Linked DNA regions of Paractinoplanes abujensis. The protein of the gene in region 1 interacts with the protein of each later gene in a pairwise test. Links are inferred from orthologs where the notes say so. Each region holds a gene or a part of one and is shown on either strand. Other genes may lie near its edges. The genes, in order: aceE and nth.

The links.
Region 2: the proteins of aceE (region 1) and nth interact in binary tests that used the Escherichia coli proteins (3 or more experiments, as listed by UniProt). The link is inferred for Paractinoplanes abujensis from one-to-one orthologs.

Annotation. Positions count from the first base shown.
Region 1 is NZ_JACHMF010000001.1:5,168,156-5,177,699, forward strand. The notes cover bases 3,678-6,962. They hold aceE (pyruvate dehydrogenase (acetyl-transferring), homodimeric type), read left to right. Parts: upstream 3,678-4,023; coding sequence 4,024-6,762; downstream 6,763-6,962. Other genes in these bases: BKA14_RS23375 (YjbQ family protein), read left to right, coding at 3,678-3,875; BKA14_RS23385 (methyl-accepting chemotaxis protein), read left to right, coding at 6,913-6,962. Outside these bases: BKA14_RS23360 (peroxiredoxin), read right to left, coding at 94-552; BKA14_RS23365 (DUF3052 domain-containing protein), read right to left, coding at 614-1,045; BKA14_RS23370 (thiamine pyrophosphate-dependent enzyme), read right to left, coding at 1,145-3,415; more of BKA14_RS23375, read left to right, coding at 3,471-3,677; more of BKA14_RS23385, read left to right, coding at 6,963-9,048; BKA14_RS23390 (dihydrofolate reductase family protein), read right to left, coding at 9,038-9,544. UniProt on the Escherichia coli protein: Component of the pyruvate dehydrogenase (PDH) complex, that catalyzes the overall conversion of pyruvate to acetyl-CoA and CO(2).
Region 2 is NZ_JACHMF010000001.1:7,099,248-7,108,477, reverse strand. Bases 2,943-5,913 are described here. They hold nth (endonuclease III), read left to right. Parts: upstream 2,943-4,013; coding sequence 4,014-4,814; downstream 4,815-5,913. Other genes in these bases: BKA14_RS32545 (NUDIX hydrolase), read left to right, coding at 5,650-5,913; BKA14_RS32550 (TlpA family protein disulfide reductase), read left to right, coding at 5,045-5,653; BKA14_RS32560 (CapA family protein), read left to right, coding at 2,943-3,978. Also shown: BKA14_RS32575 (ATP-binding protein), read right to left, coding at 1-354; BKA14_RS32570 (carboxyl transferase domain-containing protein), read right to left, coding at 351-1,688; BKA14_RS32565 (Crp/Fnr family transcriptional regulator), read right to left, coding at 1,896-2,573; more of BKA14_RS32560, read left to right, coding at 2,779-2,942; more of BKA14_RS32545, read left to right, coding at 5,914-6,357; BKA14_RS32540 (MarP family serine protease), read left to right, coding at 6,428-7,600; BKA14_RS32535 (Gfo/Idh/MocA family oxidoreductase), read left to right, coding at 7,816-8,973; divalent-cation tolerance protein CutA, read right to left, coding at 8,942-9,230. UniProt on the Escherichia coli protein: DNA repair enzyme that has both DNA N-glycosylase activity and AP-lyase activity. The DNA N-glycosylase activity releases various damaged pyrimidines from DNA by cleaving the N-glycosidic bond, leaving an AP (apurinic/apyrimidinic) site.

The DNA.
Region 1 (9,544 bases):
CGGTAGGTTTCGAACCTACGACCCCTCGCTTGTAAGGCGAGTGCTCTCCCACTGAGCTACGCGCCCGGTGTGAAACCGGAGACGCCATCGTACCTAAAGCTCGGCCAGCGCCGCCCGCCAGGCCTTCTGGTCGCGGGTCTCGCCGGGGCCGGTCATTTCGGCGAAGCGGACTACGCCGTCGCGGTCGATGAGGAACGTGCCTCGGTTGGCCATCCCGCCGGCCTCGTGGAAGACGCCGTAGGCCTGGGCGACCGCGCCGTGCGGCCAGAAGTCGGCCAGCAGGGGGAAGTCGAAGCCTTCCTGCACGGCCCAGACCTTGTGGCTGTAGACGGAGTCGACGCTGACCGCCAGCACCTGCACGTCGTCGTTCTGGTAGTCGGGCAGGTGGTCGCGGATCTCGGTCAGTTCGCCCTGGCACGTGCCGGTGAAGGTGAACGGGTAGAAGACCAGCAGGACGGCTTTGCGGCCGCGGAAGTCGGCCAGCCGCACGTCCTGGTTGTTCTGGTCTTTGAGGGAGAATTCGGGCGCTGGGGCACCGACCGGGACCGTCATGCGGACAACCCTAACCGGACCGGCACCCGGAGGACGCCGGTCGGCTGGGGAACGCAGCGAGCTACTTCTTCTTGTTGCCCCTGGGGGAGACCAACCGGGCACCGGTCCAGTCCTTGCCCGCGTTCACCGTCGAGGTCTGCTGCAGGCCCGCGGTGGGGGCCGATTCGCTGATCTCGCTCGGTTCGACGTGGTTGTCCCGGCCGGCTTTGGGGGTCAGCAGCCACACCACGCCGTTGTCGGCGAGGGGGCCCAGGGCGTCGGTGAGGATCTCGAAGAGGTCACCGTCTCCGTCGCGATACCACAACAGCACCGCGTCGACGACTTCATCGGTGTCTTCGTCGACCAACTCGCCGACGCGTTCGGTCAGGGTGTCACGGAGGTCCTCGTCGACGTCGTCGTCGTAGCCCATCTCCATGACCACCATGTTCGGCTCGAAGCCGAACCGGTCCGCCAGGCTGCGTACGCCGTCGGCCTGACCAGCGGTCGCGCTCACTGTCTAAGTCCTCCTAGCCGTCGAATTGCCGTAAAAACCTGGGGGTAGTCCACACACTCCGGGCGCTCGGCGCAAGTGGCGCACCGGGTGTGTGGCAATTTACCGCGCCAGCAGGGCGCGGGCACCCTGTGTGATGGCATCCTCCCCCACCAGCACATGCTGTGCGGCCGGACCCAGCGGAATCAGTGAGTCGGCGGAGGCGATTCGCCTGGCCGCGCCCACGAAACCGCCGTCCACCAGGGCCGCCAGCACGCCTTCGCCGACGCCGCCGGAGCGCCGGGTCTCGTCGACGATCAGGACCCGGCCGGTGGCCGCGGCCTCGCGGACGAGGTCGTTGACGGGAAGCGGATTCAACCAGCGAAGGTCCACCACTCGGGATCCGTAGCCCTGCTCGGCCAGCTGGGCGGCGACCCGCAGCGACATCCGGAGCCCGTTGCCGTACGTGATGATCGTCAGGTCCTGGGCGCTGCCGAGGGGGTAGGTGCGGGCCCGGCCGATCGGCACGTGCTCGGTGGTCCAGGCGCCGGGCCCGCTGTACGGGGCCAGCCACTCGTTGTCGCCCTGCTGGTAGAGGTCGCGTGTGTGGTAGAGCGCGATGGGCTCCAGGAACACGCAGACGCTGCCGTCGGACGCCGCCGAGGCCAGGCAGGAGCGCAGCATGGGCGCGGCGTCGCTGGGCCGGCTGGGCACGGCCAGCACCAGGCCGGGGATGTCGCGCAGCACGGCGACCGAGTTGTCGTTGTGGAAGTGGCCGCCGAACGCCTGCTGGTAGGCGAGCCCGGCGACCCGTACGACCATGGGGTTGCGGTAGGCCCCGGACGAGAAGAACGACATCGTGGCCGCCTCCCCCCGCAGCTGGTCCTCGGCGTTGTGCAGGTAGGCCAGGTATTGGATCTCGGGCACGGGGATCCGGCCGTCGAGGCCGGCCCCGAGCGCGAGCCCGAGGATCGTCGTCTCGTCGAGCAGGGTGTCGAAGACCCGCTCGTCGCCGAAGCGTTCCTGCAGGTGTTTGGTGACGCCGTAGATCCCGCCCTTGCGGCCCACGTCCTCCCCGAAGACCAGCACGCCGGGCTCGTAGGCCAGGGCGTCGGTCAGGGTGGCGTTGATGGTCTGGGCCAGGGTGAGCGGGCCGGACTGCTCGGGCAGTTTGCCGCCGAAGGCCCGGGAGCGGGCGGCCGCGCCGGGGCCGAGGGCCCGGGTGGCGACCTCGGTGATCATGTGGGCGGCACGCAGGGGCCGGCGCGGGGCCAGCGGCGCCACGATCTCGGCCACGTTGGCCAGCTTGGGCTCGCCCAGCACCTCCTCGGCGACCTTGCGGACCTGCCAGCCGACCTCGTCGTAGCGGGCGATCACCTCGTCCGGCCCGAGCAGACCGGCCTCGACGAGCAGCCGGGCGGTGGCGATCAGGGGGTCGCGCTCCAGATCCCGGCCGATCTCGTCGGCCGTACGGTAGGCCACCTCGGCGTCGGCCCCCGCGTGGCCCATCAGGCGCACGGTGGACAGGTGCAGCACGGCGGGGCGGCGCTCGCGGCGCACGTAGCCCACGGCCTCGATCGCCGCGTCGTAGGTGGCGGTCAGGTCGCAGCCGTCGGCCGCCGAGTAGCGCACCCCGGGGCGCGACCGGAGCATGGCCGCCAGCCAGCCCTCGGGGGTGGGCACGCTGATCCCGAGCCCGTTGTCCTCGCAGATCAGCAGCAGCGGGAGCGGCGCACCGGTGTGCTCGAACCAGCCCGCGGCGTTGAGCGCGGCGGTGGCCGCCGCGTGGTTGGCCGAGGCGTCGCCGAAGGAGGCCACGGCGATGGCGTCGCGCGGCCAGCGGGCGTCGCCGCCCGGGCGGGCCAGCGAGGAGGCCAGGCCGACGGCCCGGGGCAGGTGGGACGCCACGGTCGAGGTGGTCGGGACGATGTTGAGGTCGGCGCTGCCGAAGACCTTGTGCCGGCCCCCGGCGATGGGTTCGTGGGCCGAGGCGACCACGCCTCGCAGCACGTCACGGGCGGCGTCGGGCAGGCTCTTGGCGCGGGCGCTGAAGAAGGCGGCCGACCGGTAGTGCAGCAGGGCGGGGTCGGTGGGCAGCAGCGCCGCGGCGACGGCGGCGTTGCCCTCGTGGCCTGACGATCCGATGGTGTAGAAGCCCTCGTTGAAGCTGCGCAGCCAGCGGGCCGCGAGGTCGAGGTGGCGGCTGGCCAGCTGGGCGTCGAACAGTTCGAGCGCGCGGGCGCCGGTCAGGGTGGAACCGTCGCGGACGGCGTCGCCGGGCGCGCGGCGTCCTTCCGGGAGAGGCAGGGCCGACACAGCGTTGCGGAAGCGCTCGTCGAGGTTCTGCGGGGTGGTCACCTGACCAGCATTACCGACATGAGCGAGCCTCGCCATGGGAGGAAAGTCGCCCACCCGGCGGGACCTGCGCAAGGGCTGGCAGACTCGGCTCATGCGCACCGAAGTGATCACGGTTCGGACCGGCTCGCGTCCCGTGGTGCGGGACATCACCCGCGAGGCGGAACGGTTCGTGGAGTCCGAAGGGGACGGGCTGCTGCACGTTTTCGTGCCGCACGCGACGGCCGGGCTGGCGATCATCGAGACCGGCGCCGGGTCGGACGACGACCTGCTGACCGCGATCGACGAGTTGCTGCCGACCGAGGACAAGTGGCGGCATCGGCACGGCTCGAAGGGGCACGGACGCGATCACGTGCTGCCGGCCTGGATCCCGCCGTACGCGTCGCTGCCCGTGATCGGCGGCCGGATAGCCCTGGGCACCTGGCAGTCCATCTGTCTTGTGGACACCAACGGAGACAACCCGGAACGCCAAGTAAGGTTCAGCTTTCTACAAGGCTAACGAAGTTACTGCTCAGTACGTGTGTCGCGAATCGCGTACCCGGACGGTAGGCGTGACGATGCGCACGGCGAAGGGGCAGGATGGAGCTATACCCGAGCGGCTCACACAATGGGCGCCCGGTTCCGACACCCGACCAAGAGGAATGCCTGTGGCCACGGAGCGCAAGCGCCCGGTGATCAGCGACGGCCTGCCGAGCCAGCTTCCGGACATCGACCCCGAAGAAACCAATGAGTGGGTCGAGTCGCTCGACGGAGTCATCGACGAACGCGGCGCCAAGAGAGCCCGTTACGTTATGTTGCGCCTGCTCGAGCGGGCCCGGGAGCGACAGGTCGGCGTCCCGCCCCTGACCTCCACGGACTACATCAACACGATCCCGCCCGAGCAGGAACCCTGGTTCCCCGGCGACGAGTTCGTGGAGCGCCGGATCCGGGCCTACATCCGCTGGAACGCCGCGATGCTGGTGCACCGCGCGCAGCGCCCCGAGATCGGCGTGGGCGGCCACATCTCGACGTACGCGTCGAGCGCCAGCCTCTACGAGGTCGGTATGAACCACTTCTTCCGCGGCAAGGACCACCCGGGCGGCGGCGACCACATCTTCTACCAGGGCCACGCCTCCCCCGGCATGTACGCCCGGGCGTACCTCGAGGGCCGGCTCAGCGAGAACGACCTCGACGGCTTCCGCCAGGAGCTCTCGCACCCCGGTGGCGGCCTCCCGTCGTACCCGCACCCGCGGCTGATGCCGAACTTCTGGGAGTTCCCCACGGTCAGCATGGGCCTGGGCCCGCTGAACGCCATCTACCAGGCGCGCTACAACCGCTACCTGCACAACCGCGGCATCAAGGACACCAGCCAGCAGCACGTCTGGGCGTTCCTGGGCGACGGCGAGATGGACGAGGTGGAGTCGCTCGGCGCGATCGGCCTGGCCGCCCGCGAGGAGCTCGACAACCTCACCTTCGTGATCAACTGCAACTTGCAGCGCCTGGACGGGCCCGTACGGGGAAACGGGAAGGTCATCCAGGAGCTGGAGGCCTTCTTCCGGGGTGCCGGATGGAACGTCATCAAGGTCGTCTGGGGCCGGGAATGGGACCCGCTGCTCGCCGCGGACACCGACGGCGCGCTGGTCAACCTGATGAACGTGACGCCCGACGGCGACTACCAGACCTACAAGGGCGAGTCCGGGGCGTACGTCCGGGAGAACTTTTTCGGTCGCGACCCGCGCACCCGCAAACTGGTCGAGGGCATGAGCGACGACGAGGTCTGGAACCTCAAGCGCGGCGGCCACGACTACAAGAAGCTGTACGCGGCCTACAAGGCGGCCACGGAGCACACCGGCCAGCCGACGGTGATCCTGGCCAAGACGATCAAGGGCTGGACGCTGGGCTCGCACTTCGAGGCCCGCAACGCCACGCACCAGATGAAGAAGCTGACGCTGGACGACCTCAAGGGCTTCCGCGACCGGCTCTACCTCGACATCAGCGACAAGCAGCTCGAGGACAACCCGTACCTCCCGCCGTACTTCCACCCCGGTGAGAAGTCCGACGAGATGCAGTACATGCTCGAGCGCCGCCGTGAGCTGGGCGGGTCCATCCCGACCCGGCGCACCAAGGCCAAGGCGCTCAAGATCCCCGAGTCGAAGCAGTTCGGCGACATCAAGCGGGGCAGCGGCAAGCAGAAGATCGCCACCACGATGGCCTTCGTCCGCCTGCTCAAGGACCTCATGAAGGACAAGGAGTTCGGCGCCCGCTGGGTCCCGATCATCCCTGACGAGGCCCGCACGTTCGGCATGGACTCGCTGTTCCCGACCAAGAAGATCTACTCGCCGCACGGCCAGACCTACACGTCGGTCGACCGCGAGCTCTTCCTGTCGTACAAGGAGGCGACCAACGGCCAGATCCTGCACGAGGGGATCAACGAGGCCGGGTCGACCGCGAGCTTCATCGCCGCCGGCACGTCGTACGCCACGCACGACGAGCCGATGATCCCGCTCTACATCTTCTACTCGATGTTCGGGTTCCAGCGCACGGCCGACGAGCTGTGGGCGGCGGCCGACCAGATGACCCGCGGCTTCCTGCTCGGGGCCACCGCCGGGCGCACCACGCTCAACGGCGAGGGCCTGCAGCACGAGGACGGGCACTCGCTGCTGATCGCGGCGACGAACCCGGCCGTGGTGGCGTACGACCCGGCGTTCGCGTTCGAGATCGCGCACATCGTCGAGGACGGCCTGCACCGCATGTACGGCGAGAAGCAGGAGAACATCTTCTACTACCTCACCGTCTACAACGAGCCGGCCGTGCAGCCCGCCGAGCCCGAGAACGTCGACCGGGAGGGCCTGCTCAAGGGCATCTACCGGTACGCCGCAGCGCCCGAGACCACCGGGGCCAAGGCGCAGCTGCTGGCCTCCGGCACCGGCATGGCCTGGGCGCTGAAGGCACAGACGCTGCTGGCCCAGGACTGGGGTGTCGGCGCCGACGTCTGGTCGGTCACCTCGTGGACCGAGCTGCGCCGCGACGCGGTCGAGGCCGAGGAGCACAACCTGCTCCACGTCGGCGACCAGCCCCGCAAGCCGTACATCCAGCAGAAGCTGGAGGGCACCGAGGGCCCGGTCATCGCGGTCAGCGACTTCATGCGGGCCGTGCCCGACCTGATCTCGCGCTGGGTGCCGAACGCTTACACGTCGCTGGGCACCGACGGCTTCGGCATGAGCGACACCCGGCACGCGCTGCGGCGGCACTTCCACGTCGACGCCGAGTCGGTCGTCGTGGCCACGCTGCGCCAGCTCGCGCTGAGCGGCAAGGTGCCGTCGCACGTCCCGGCCGAAGCGGCCAAGAAGTACGCGATCGACGACGTCAACGCGGCCCCGGTCGGAGAGACCGGCGGCGACAGCTGACGAACGGCCGCCGGCCACGCGGGCTCTCAAGCCGAGGCGAGACCGGCGGCGACAGCTGAGCGTCTGATTTTCGACGCCGGATCCGCCCGAAAGGTGCGGATCCGGCGTTTCGCGTCTCAGCCCGTCCCTAACCGCGCCGATAGGGGCTAGGTGGGACGCAACAGCCGCAGTCTGCAGATCAGTCACAAGCTCCTCGCTCTGGGCCTGGGCGGGGTGATCGGCACGGCCGTCGTCCTTGTGGCGGTGGGCGCCTGGGAGAGCGGTGACTTCGCTGCGGGCACCGAGCGCGAGGTGGTGGCCCAGAACACCGCGAGCCTCAACCGCACCACCACCGACGTGACCACCCTGGTGCAGTCGGTCGGCAACGAGGTGCAGAACAGCGTCAACGTCAGCATGCACGCGGCGTCGGAGCTGCTGACCCAGCGCGGGGGCGCCCGCCTGACCGGCCAGACGACCACCTGGACGGCCACCAACCAGGTGAGCCAGGCCAAGACCTCCGTACGGCTGCCGCGGCTGACGGTGGGTGGCACCTGGCTCGGCAAGAACACCGATTTCGGCGTACGGACCCCGTTCGTCGACGACGCCGCGTCCCTGTCCAGCTCGACGATCACCGTGTTCCAGCGGATGAACGCCGCCGGTGACTTGTTGCGCGTCGGCACGACCGTCAAGGCCAAGACCGGCGCCCGGGCGATCGGCACGTACATCCCCGCCGTCGGCGCGGACGGCAAACCCAACGCGGTCGCGGCCGCGATCAAGGCGGGCAAGCCGTACCGGGGCGTGGCCCAGGTGGTCGGCACCCCGTACGTCTCGGCCTACGACCCGATCAAGAACGCGTCCGGCCAAGTGATCGGCGCGCTCTACGCGGGTGTGCCGCAGGCCGAGGCGCTGAAGAACCTGACCGCCGCCGTCGAGGCGGGCGAGGTCGGCGAGAACGGCTGGCTCTCCGTCTTCAGCACGGCGGCGGCGAACTCGGGTCAGATCGTGGCGTCGAACATCGGGGGCGCGGCGGACAGCGTGGACCTGACGTCGACCGACGCGAACGGCACCGAGTGGGTCAAGGAGCTCGTGACCAAGGCGCCCACGCTGGGCGAGGGGCAGACCTGGACGACGAAGTACCAGCTGGCGGGCGCGGCCGGTGGACCGGTCGGGCCGACCACCACCACCGTCGCGTTCTACAAGCCGTACTCGTGGGCCATCGTGATCGGTGGCTACGACAACGACGCGGCGGGCCCGGTCGACACCGTGCGCGACGGGCGCACCGAGATGCTGTGGACGCTGGTCGTGGCGGCGGTGCTGCTGGCGCTGATCGGCGGCGTCGTGGCGGGCGTGCTGGCCCGGCGCATCTCGCGCCGCCTGAGCGGCCTCACCGCGGGCCTGTCCCGGCTGGCCCAGCGCGACCTGACCGTGACCGTGCCGGTGACGGGCGGCGACGAGATCGCGACGGCGTCGACCGCGCTGAACTCGGCGGCCGACGAACTGCGCACGGTGATGATCGAGGTGACCAGCGCCTCGCACGACGTGACCACGACGGCCGGGCAGGTGGCCGCGACCGGCGGCGAGCTGGCCGGCTCGGCCGAGGCCGCGGCGGGCCGGGCGGGCACGGTCAACCACGCCGCCGAGAGCGTTTCGACGGTGGTGCAGACCGTGGCCGCGGGCGCCGAGGAGATGGGCGCCTCGATCCGCGAGATCTCGACCAACGCGCAGGACGCGGCGGAGGCCGGACGGGACGGCGTGGGCCTGACCGCGGCCGCGGCCGGCGTGATCGGCGAGCTGCGCGACTCCACCACGAAGATCGCCGACGTCGTCCGGCTGATCGCCAGCATCGCCGAGCAGACCAACCTGCTGGCCCTGAACGCGACCATCGAGGCGGCCCGGGCCGGCGAGACCGGCAAGGGCTTCGCCGTGGTGGCCAACGAGGTCAAGGAGCTGGCCCAGGAGACCGCGCGGGCCACCGAGGACGTGACCGCGCGGGTCGCCGCGATCGAGAGCGACACCACCCGGGCGGTCGACGCCATCGAGGCCATCACCGCCCGGATCGCCCAGGTCAACGACTACCAGACGGCGATCGCGGCGGCGGTCGAGGAGCAGGCCGCGACCACCGCCGAGATGGCCCGCAACATCAGCGAGGTGGCCTCGGGCAGCCGGGACATCGCCGAGGGCATCGGCGTGGTCAGCGGCGCCGTGGAGGGCACCCGGGCCTCGGTCTCGGTGTCGCACCGGGCCGCCGACGAGCTCAACGCCACCGCGCGCAGACTGACCGGTCTGGTCAACAGGTTCACGGTGTAGGCACGTACGTCACCACGTCGACACCGGTCTTGGTCTGCCAGCTGCCGGTCAAGGTCAGGGCGATCTTCGTGCCCTCGGCCCAGAGCTTGCGGCCCTCGCCCTGCACGACCGGGAAGTTCATGATGCGGTACTCGTCGATCAGGTTGTGCCGGGTGAGGTGGTTGACCAGGTCGGCGCTGCCGTTGATGAGCAGCGCGGCCGGACCCGCCTTGAGCTCGCGGACGGCGTCGACCACGTCGCCCTGAAGGAACGTCGCGTTCCACTCGGGCTCGGTCAGCGTGGTGGTCGCCACGTGCTTGGGCATCGCGTTCATCTTCACGCCGAAGTCGCCGGTCTGGGCCTCCATCTGCGGCCAGGCGGCCTTGAACCCCTCGTACGTCTTGCGGCCCAGCAGCAACGCGTCGGCCTCGTGCAGATTTTCCGCCTGCCAGCCGCTCAGCTCGTCGTTGAAATAGGGTCCGCTCCAGGACGGCTCCTCGAACACTCCGTCGAGTGT
Region 2 (9,230 bases), 1.9 Mb from region 1 along the record:
CTCGCGCTTGCTGCGCAGCACGCCGAGCGTCTTGGGCGGGGCACCGACCCAGATCAACCCGGCGTCGGCCACAGCCGAGGCGAAGTCGGGATCCTCGGCCAGCTCGCCGATGCCGGGGTGGATCGCGTTGGCCCCGGAGCGCTGGGCCGCGGTGATGATCAGATCGCCGCGCAGGTACGACGAGCGGGGGGTGCCACCGTCGAGCCGTACGGCGTAGTCCGCCTCCTCGACGTGGGGCGCGTCGGAATCGGCATCGGAGTAGACGGCGACCGTTTCGATGCCGACGAGGCGGCAGGTGGCGAACACCCGGCGGGCGGTCTCACCACGGTCGGCCACCAGAAGACGTCGGATCACTGGTCTACCTTTCCGGGTCGGAACGCGCCGCCGTGCCCGGCGCCCGCGACGACCGCGCTGTGCACGGCGGAGAGGCAGAGGCCGAGCACGGTGCGCGTGTCACGGGGGTCGATGACGCCGTCGTCGTCCCCGCCGCCGGCCGGGCCGTCGGCGGGCCAGCTGAAGGCGAAGCGGGGGTCGCCGGTGCGTCCGGTGTTGAGGGCGAGCAGCGGCACTGTGGAGTGCGCGAGCGCGTCCACCGCCGGGGAGCCGAGGGCGCCGCCGTCGTCGCGCTGCAGCAGCAGCAACGAGGTGTCGGTGGCGTTGGCGAGCTGAATGAAGTGCACCGCCTTCTGGGTGTCGGCCGCGGTCGGGGGCACGTCGGCCGCGGCCAGCACCCCGACCGGATAACCGTGCAGTTCGCCCCAGCCGGCCAGCACCGCGGCGCCGACGGCCGGCTTGAACTCGTCGAACTCGCTGCCGTCGAGCAGCCGGGCCAGCACCTCGCGCGGGTCGAAGAGGGTGGACAGCCCGGCCAGCGCCAGCAGATCCTCGGGGTCGTACTTGGGCTCGGCGGGCGGGAACGTGCGGGGCGGGGGCCCGGCTTTGCGCCAGTTCAGCCGGCGTACGCACTGGCGGGCCAGGCGCAGCGCGTCGCGTTCGTCCTCGGCCAGCTGGTCGGCCGGGGCCGCCGGGGCACGGACGTCGGAGCCGTTCGCGCCGGCCCGCGGACGGGGATGGGTCAGCAGCTTGGCGTGCCCGCGCACCATGATCGTGTAGTCCGCGAGCGCCGGCAGGTAGGCGATGTCGCCGCTGGTCGGCCCGAAGACGACGCACACGGCGGGCACGCGCCGGGTGGACAGCCGGCTCAGGTCGCGCGCGATGCTGCCGCCCGGTGGCGTCCCCACGCCCGGGCTCTCGGCGGCCGACTCGACCAGGTTGACCAGCGGCAGGCGGTCGGCCGAGGCGATCCGGGCGGCCCGGCGGATCTTCTCGACCGCGTACGGGTTGGCCGCCGTCCCCTCCACGGTGGGGTCGGTCGCGATGATCATGCATTCGACGGCCTCGACCACGCCGATGCCGGTGACCACGCCCGCGCCCACCGGGAACTCGGTGCCCCAACCCGAGACCGGCGACAGCTCCAGGAACGGGGCGTCCTGGTCGAGCAGCATCTCGATGCGCTCGCGGGGCAGCAGTTTGCCGCGCGCGTGATGCCGGGTGACCGCCCGTTCGCCGCCGCCCGCGCGGGCCTCCTCCAGCGCCGCGTCGAGCCGGTCGAGCCGGTCGAGGGTGGCGTTGCGGGCCTCCGGATAGCCGGGGGTGCGCGGGTCGACGGCGGTGTCGAGCACGGTCACGTCGGCACCCCGATGCGCTGTACGCCCCCCACCATGTTCAAAGCCGCGCCCTCTCGTATCCGCCGGTGCCTCTCGACCACCTCCACAACGAGTGGTCAACCAGGTGCGACACGGATGCGAAAGATGCAGGTTTGTCCCCTTTTGGAGGGGTAATACACGAGATTTAGGGGCCGCCCCACTGGGACGGCCCCGACAAGGTGCTGAGGGTCAGACGCGGGCGCGCCGCGCCAGGCGCTCGGGGTCCAGGATGATCACGCTCTTGCCGTCCAGCCGGAGCCAGGCGCGCGAGGCGAAGTCGGCCAGCGCCTTGTTCACCGTCTCGCGGGACGCCCCGACGAGCTGAGCCAGCTCCTCCTGGGTGAGGTCGTGCGTGACGCGCAGCACACCACCGTCGCGGGTGCCGAACCGGCCCGCCATCTGGAGCAGGTTTTTCGCAACCCGGCCGGGCACGTCGGTGAAGATCAGATCGGCCAGCGCGTCGTTCGTGCGGCGCAGGCGGCGGGCGAGCACCCGCAGCAGCTGCTCGGCGATCTCGGGCCGGTTGTTGAGCCACGGGCGCAGCGAAGTCTTCTTGAGCCGGGCCAGCCGGGCGTCGGTCACCGCGGTCGCGGTGGCCGTGCGCGGGCCCGGGTCGAAGAGGGAGAGCTCGCCGACCATGTCGGACGGGCCCATGATCGAGACCAGGTTCTGCCGGCCGTCGGCCGCACGCCGGCCCAGCTTGATCTTGCCGGACAGCACGATGTACAGGCTGTCACCGGCCTCGCCCTCGTTGAACAGGACGTCGCCCTTGCGGACTTCGACCGTGTCCATCTCCTTGGCGAGCGCCTCGGCGGCCTCCGGGTCAACGCCCTGGAAGATCCCGCTGCGCGCCAGTACCTCATCCATCGCCGCACCTCCGAACACGCGCAACGCCTGCGCTCGATCAGTCTAGGCGCACGCGGGCGGGAATCGGGCGGGCACCCCTTGATCTAGATACCGCAGGGTAACCAGTCCCGCCGTGACGGGCAGTATTTTTCGTCGCCCAGTGGAGGCAACGACAAGCCTTTCGACGGTTCGTCCGCGTCGCCACCTGAAGGTATCGTCGCCGTCGATGAATTCCCACCCCCCGCATCGACGGCCAGGCATTTTCGGGCGGCCTGTCCTTACTGTCGCTATTGTCCTGGCGGTTTTGGCTGCGCTCGGTATCGGCGGTGTCGCTTTTGCGAACCGCGACTCCGGTTCCGGCTCGGCCGCGCAGTGGCAGGATGCGGGAGCCGCCTCGTCCACCCCCTCCGCGCCCGCTTCCGCCGCGCGCCCCACCGAGGCGGCCGCGGCCGATGAGGGCACGGTCACACTGTCGGCTACCGGCGACATCATGATGAGCAACGCGCCGAACCGGATGCCCCCGGCGAACGGCGAGGGGTTCTTCGACTCGGTGCAGGCGGCGCTCGCCTCCGACCTCGTGATGGGCAACCTCGAACAACCGCTGACCGAGAACACGGGCGCGTCCAAGTGCGGGTCGCCGCCCTCGCCCAATTGCTTCGCGTTCCGCTCCCCGCCCGCGTACGTGAAACATCTCCGGGACGGCGGGTTCGACCTGGTCAACACGGCCAACAACCACGCCAAGGACTTCGGCCCGCAGGGCGCGCGCAACACCCGGGCCGCGCTCCAGGAGGCCGGCATCAAGGCCACGGGCAACACCGACGAGATCACCGTGGCCGAGGTCAAAGGTGTGCGGGTCGCCGTCGTCGGTTTCTCCTCGTACGCCGGAGCCAACAGCCTCATCGACCTCGACCAGGCCCGGTCCGTGGTCGAGCGGGCCCAGGAGCAGGCCGACCTGGTCGTCGTGCAGGTGCACATGGGTGCCGAAGGCTCGGAGAAGCAGCACGTCAAGCCGGGCACCGAGACGTTCCACGGGGAGAACCGGGGTGACCCGATCAAGTTCAGCCGCGCGGTGGTCGACGCCGGGGCCGACCTGGTCGTCGGGCACGGGCCCCACGTGCTCCGGGGCATGGAGTTCTACCAGGGCAAACTGATCGCCTACAGCCTGGGCAACTTCGCGGGCGGCGGGCGCACGCTGTCGCGCAGTGGCGTCCTCAAATACGGCGGGGTCCTGCAGGTCACGCTGAGCAAGGACGGGACGTACGGGGGCGGCAAGCTGCTCTCCACCTACATGAACGGCAACGGCCTGCCCACCCGGGACGAGGCGAACGAGCAGGGCCGCAAGCTTGTGGCCCAGCTCAGCCGGCAGGACTTCCCCGACAGCGGCGTGAAGATCGGCGCGGACGGTTCGATCACGCCGTCCGCGTGACAGACCCTGTCGTAGGGGCGACGTACTCTTTAGCGGTGACTCCGGTGGCAGCGGCAAAGCGGTTCACGGCGGAAACGCCCATCGGGCGCAAGCGGCGGGCCCGCAAGATGGCCCGCGTCCTGACCGAGACGCATCCCGACGCTCACTGCGAGCTCGACTTCACCAATCCGCTCGAGCTGGCCGTGGCCACGATCCTGTCCGCGCAGACGACCGACGTGCGAGTCAACCAGGTCACCCCTGCGCTGTTCAAGCAGTATCAGACCGCCGCCGACTACGCCGCGGCCGATCGCACCGCGCTCGAGACGCTGCTCAAGCCGACCGGTTTCTTCCGGGCCAAGACCGACTCGCTGATCAAGCTGGGTCAGGCGCTGATCGAGAAGCACGGCGGGGTGCTCCCGGCCACGCTGGCCGAGCTGGTCGCCCTGCCCGGCATCGGTCGCAAGACGGCCAACGTGATCCTGGGCAACGCGTTCGGCGTCCCCGGCATCACCGTCGACACCCACTTCCGCCGGCTCACCAACCGCTTCGGCTGGGTCGCCGAGGAAGACCCCGTCAAGATCGAGTTCCTGGTGGCCGAGCTGATCGAGAAGCGCGACTGGACGATGCTGTCGCACCGGATCATCTTCCACGGCCGCCGGGTCTGCCACGCCCGCAAGCCCGCCTGCGGCGCCTGCACCCTGGCCCCGATGTGCCCGTCCTACGGCACCGGCCCGACCGAGGCGGCCGCCGCGGCCAAGCTGCTCAAGGGGCCCCGCGCCCGCGAGCTGGCGGTCGCCGCCGGGGTCGACCCCGAGCTCGTCCCGGCCGCGGCGGTCGCCGCGCCGGACGTTCCGTGAGGCGCCGGCGGCTTTTCGCCGCCCCGCAGCGCGCACACCCGGCCGGTGTCCCGCAGCCCGCACACCCGGCCACCGCTCCGCGGCTCTCGCGCCCAACCGCCGCCCCACAGCTCTCACCCCCGGCTGTCGCCCCGCGACTCGCCCACCCGGCCGCCGCCCCGCGACTCGCCCACCGGGCCGCCGCCCCGCGACTCTCGCGCCATCGGCGGCTCGGCGCTCGGCGGGGCCGGATGCTGGCGGCGCCGCTCGCTCTGCTGCTGGCGGTGGCCACAGCTGCCTGCAGCGGCGACGAGTCTGCTGTCGCCTCGCCCTTCGCCGGCTGCGACGCCCTGACCGCCCCGCCGCCGTCGGCCGCCCCAATCTCCGACACTGAGCCCCCCACGGCCCCGCCCCCGTCCGCTGCCGCGGGTGGCTCGGCGCTGGCGAGCCTGCCCGACCTGACCCTGCCTTGCTTCGACGGCGACGACCAGATCTCGCTGCGCGACCTGCGCGGCCCCGCGGTGATCAATCTGTGGGCCTCCTGGTGCGGGCCCTGCCGCGACGAGCTGCCCGTGATGCAAAGCCTGGCCGACCGGGCCGCGGGCCGGCTCACCGTGCTCGGCGTCGACACCGGCGACCACCGCGACAAGGGCGCCTCCTTCGCCACCGACGCCGGCGTGCGCCTGCCCACCCTGTTCGACGAGAAGAGCTCGCTGCTCAACAACCTGGGCCAGATCCGGTTGCCGATCACCCTCTTTCTCGACCCGGCCGGCCGGGCCTGGATGCATCCGCTGCCACTGCAGGCCCCCCAGCTCACCGAACTGGTCCGCACCCACACCGGCGTGACGGTGACCCCGTGAGCCGGGGACGAGTGCTGGGCCGCCCCGATGGCCTGCCGCAATGGTTCGACCCGCTGCTGAACCGCGTCGCGACCTGCCGCACCGAAGACTTCACGACGTTGCGGCCCCCGGCCGGCGGCGGGCGGCCCAGCGCCGTGCTCGTGCTGATCGGTGAGGGCGAACACGGCCCCGACCTGCTGGTGCTGCAGCGGGCCGCAACCATGCGCAACCACGCCGGGCAGCCCGCCTTCCCCGGTGGCGCCACCGACCCCGAGGACGCCGACGCCGTGGCCACCGCCCTGCGCGAGGCCAACGAGGAGGTCGGCCTCGAACCGTCCGGCGCCGAGGTGCTGGCGCTGCTGCCCGACCTCTACATCCCGGTCAGCTCGTTCGTCGTCACGCCGGTGCTGGCCTGGTGGCGGCGCCCGCATCCGGTCAGCCCGCGGCAGCCGGCCGAGGTCGCCCACGTGGCCCGGTTGCCGATCGGTGAACTGGTCGACCCGCGGAACCGTATTCGGGTACGACACCCCAGCGGCTGGATCGGTCCCGCCTTTCAGGTGCGGGGTCTTCTCGTCTGGGGTTTCACGGCAGGGGTGATCTCGACATTGCTCGACATGGGCGGCTGGGCCGAGCCGTGGCAGCCGGGCGCCCTGGTCGACCTGCCCGACGCGAGCGCTCCGGTGCCCGCCGCCCGCGGTGGCGCACCCGACGAGGTTCTGCCGTGAGCCACCCCTGGCCAAGCGCCTCTACCCTGGGTGAGTGTCCGTGGTCGATTTCTACGCTGGGTGAGGGTCCGTGGTCGATGGCATCCTGATCCTGCTCATGCTGGTCTTCGCGATCAGCGGCTACCGCCAGGGCTTCGTCATCGGCGCGCTCTCGTTCGGCGGCTTCTTCAGCGGAGTGCTGATCGGCCTGCAGGTCGGCCCGCTGATCGCCGACCGCTTCTCCGACCCGTCGGCCCGGCTGGTCGTCTCGCTGGTCACCATCTTCGCGCTGGCCGTGCTGGGGCAGACGCTGGCCGGCTGGCTCGGCACCCACCTGCGCCGGGCGATCCAGAGCCGTCCGCTGCAGCGTGCCGACGACGCCGGCGGCGCGGCCATCTCGCTGGTCGCGGTGCTGCTGGTGGCCTGGCTGATCGCGGTGCCCCTGGGTTCGACCCCGTTCCCCGGTCTCAACAAAGAGGTCCGCAACAGCGCCATCCTCGGCGGCATCAACAGCCTGATGCCCGACCAGGCGCAGGCGCTCTCGGCCGCGCTGCGCGACACGCTCGACACCAGCGGCTTCCCCGACGTCTTCGGCGGCCTCACCCCGACCGACGCCAAAGAGGTGGCCGCGCCCGACCCGGCGCTCAAGGGCTCCCAGATCGTGCAGAAGTCGAAGCGCTCGGTGATCAAGGTGCTGGGCACGGCGCCGAGCTGCTCGCGTCGCATCGAGGGCTCCGGGTTCGTCTACGCCGACGAACGGGTGATGACCAACGCGCACGTCGTCGCGGGCACACGCGACACCGAGGTGGAGGTGAACGGCCGCCGCATCGGGGCCACCGTCGTCGTCTACGACCCCGACCGCGACCTGGCCGTCCTCTATGTTCCCGGTCTGACCGCGCCGGTGATGCCCTTCCTGCGGGGCCAGGCCAAGACGGGCGCGAGCGCGATCGTGCTGGGCTACCCCCAGGACGGCCCGTACGACGCCCAGTCCGCCCGCGTACGCGACGTCGGCCGCATCACCGGCCCCGACATCTACGACTCGGGCGACGTGACCCGTGAGATCTACACGATCCGTTCGCTGGTCCGCAGCGGCAACTCGGGCGGCCCCCTGATCAACACGAACGGCCAGGTGCTGGGCGTCATCTTCGCCGCCGCGGCCGACGACAAGAACACCGGTTTCGCGCTGACCGCGGCCGAGGCCGCCCCCGTCGCCCAGGCCGGCGAGGCCCGCACGCGAGGCGTCCGCACCGGCGACTGCGCCTGACCCGCAGCCACCGCCTACCGCGCCCGCCCACTTCTCCGACGCCCAGCCGCTGCTCCAGCCCCCGGCTCACCACATCGCCGCGTCGCCGTCAGCACTCAGCCCCCATCCCCACGCCGCGGCGCCGCCACACCCCATCCCCAGGCCGCGCCGTCAACCCCCGCCATCCGCATCTCGGCGCCGAGTCATGGGCCGGCGTGGCTGTCTACGGTGGGCGGATGACCACCTTCGCGCTTGTCGGATTCGGTTTTCGGGCCGCAGCCTTCCACCGCGTGGCGCAATGCCTGCCCGGGGTCGACTGCGTCGCCGCAGTGGTGCGCGACCCGCACAAGCGCCCGCTTCCCGTGCCGGCCTTTCCCGACCTGGCCGCCTGCGTCCGGGCGACCCGGCCGGATTTCGTCGTGACCGCTGTCCCGAAGGCCGCCAACCCCGACGTGATCGCCGAGGCCGTCGCGTTGGAGGTCCCGGTTCTGGCCGAGACGCCGCCCGCCCCCGACCTGTCCGGGCTGCGGGAGCTCTGGGCCTCGGCCGGCGCGTCCGGTCTGGTGCAGGTGGCCGAGCAATACCTGCTGATGCCTACGCACGCCGCCCGGCTGGCCACGGTCCGTTCCGGCCTTATCGGCGCCCCGACCCAGGTGCAGGTCTCGTCGACGCAGCAGTATCACGCGATGTCGCTGATCCGCGGTCTGCTGGGCGTGGGCTTCGCCCCGGCCGCCGTGCGCGCCGTGCGTACGGTGGCGCCTCTGCTCGATCCGCTCGACCGCGGCGGCTGGACCGGCGACCCGGAGCCCAAGTTGGCCACCACCACCATCGCCACGTTGCACTTCGGCGGCGCGGCCGACGGTGCCAGAGCTGCGGAGGGCGGCAGCGAGGTGGCCGGCAACGAAAGAGGCGGCCGCGAAAGGGGCGGCAGCGAGCCGGGGCTGGGCGGCGGACAGTCGGCCGTCTACGACTTCACGACCAATCAGACCCGCAATCTGCTGCGTTTCCGGCGGTTGCTGGTTCGCGGCACGCACGGTGAGCTGCAGGACGACGAGATCGTGCATCTGGCCGCGCCGCGGGCGATCGGCCGGTCTGCCCTGGTGCGCCGGCAGAGCGGGCACGACCTGGACCTCAACGGCTTCGACACCGAGACGATCATGCTGGACGGGCAGGTGCTCTTCCGGAACCCGTACGTCGGAAGCCGGTTCAATGACGACGAGATTGCCACGGCGACGCTGCTCAACGCGATGGCGGCCTGGGTGCGCGGCGCCGGTCCGCCGCCGTATCCGCTGGCCGACGGCGTCCAGGATCAGCTGCTGGCGCTGGCCGTGGAGGAGGCCGCGGACACCGGGCGCGAGGTCGTCACCGGTGTGGAGGCGTGGTCTCCTGCCTGACCCAGTCCAGGTAGGCCGGGTTGCCCGCGAGCACGGGCAGGGCCAGCACGCACGGCACGTCGTACGGGTGCTCGGCGTTGGCTCGGTCGACGATGCGATCGACCAGCTCGGCCCGGGTGTGCAGGGCGACACGGGCCTCGGGGTCGTCGTGCACCTCGCCCTGCCAGCGGTAGATCGAGCGAATCGCCGGTATCTGGTGGCCGCAGGCGGCGAGGCGGTCGTCGACCAGGCGGCGGGTGAAGGCGGCCAGCCACTCG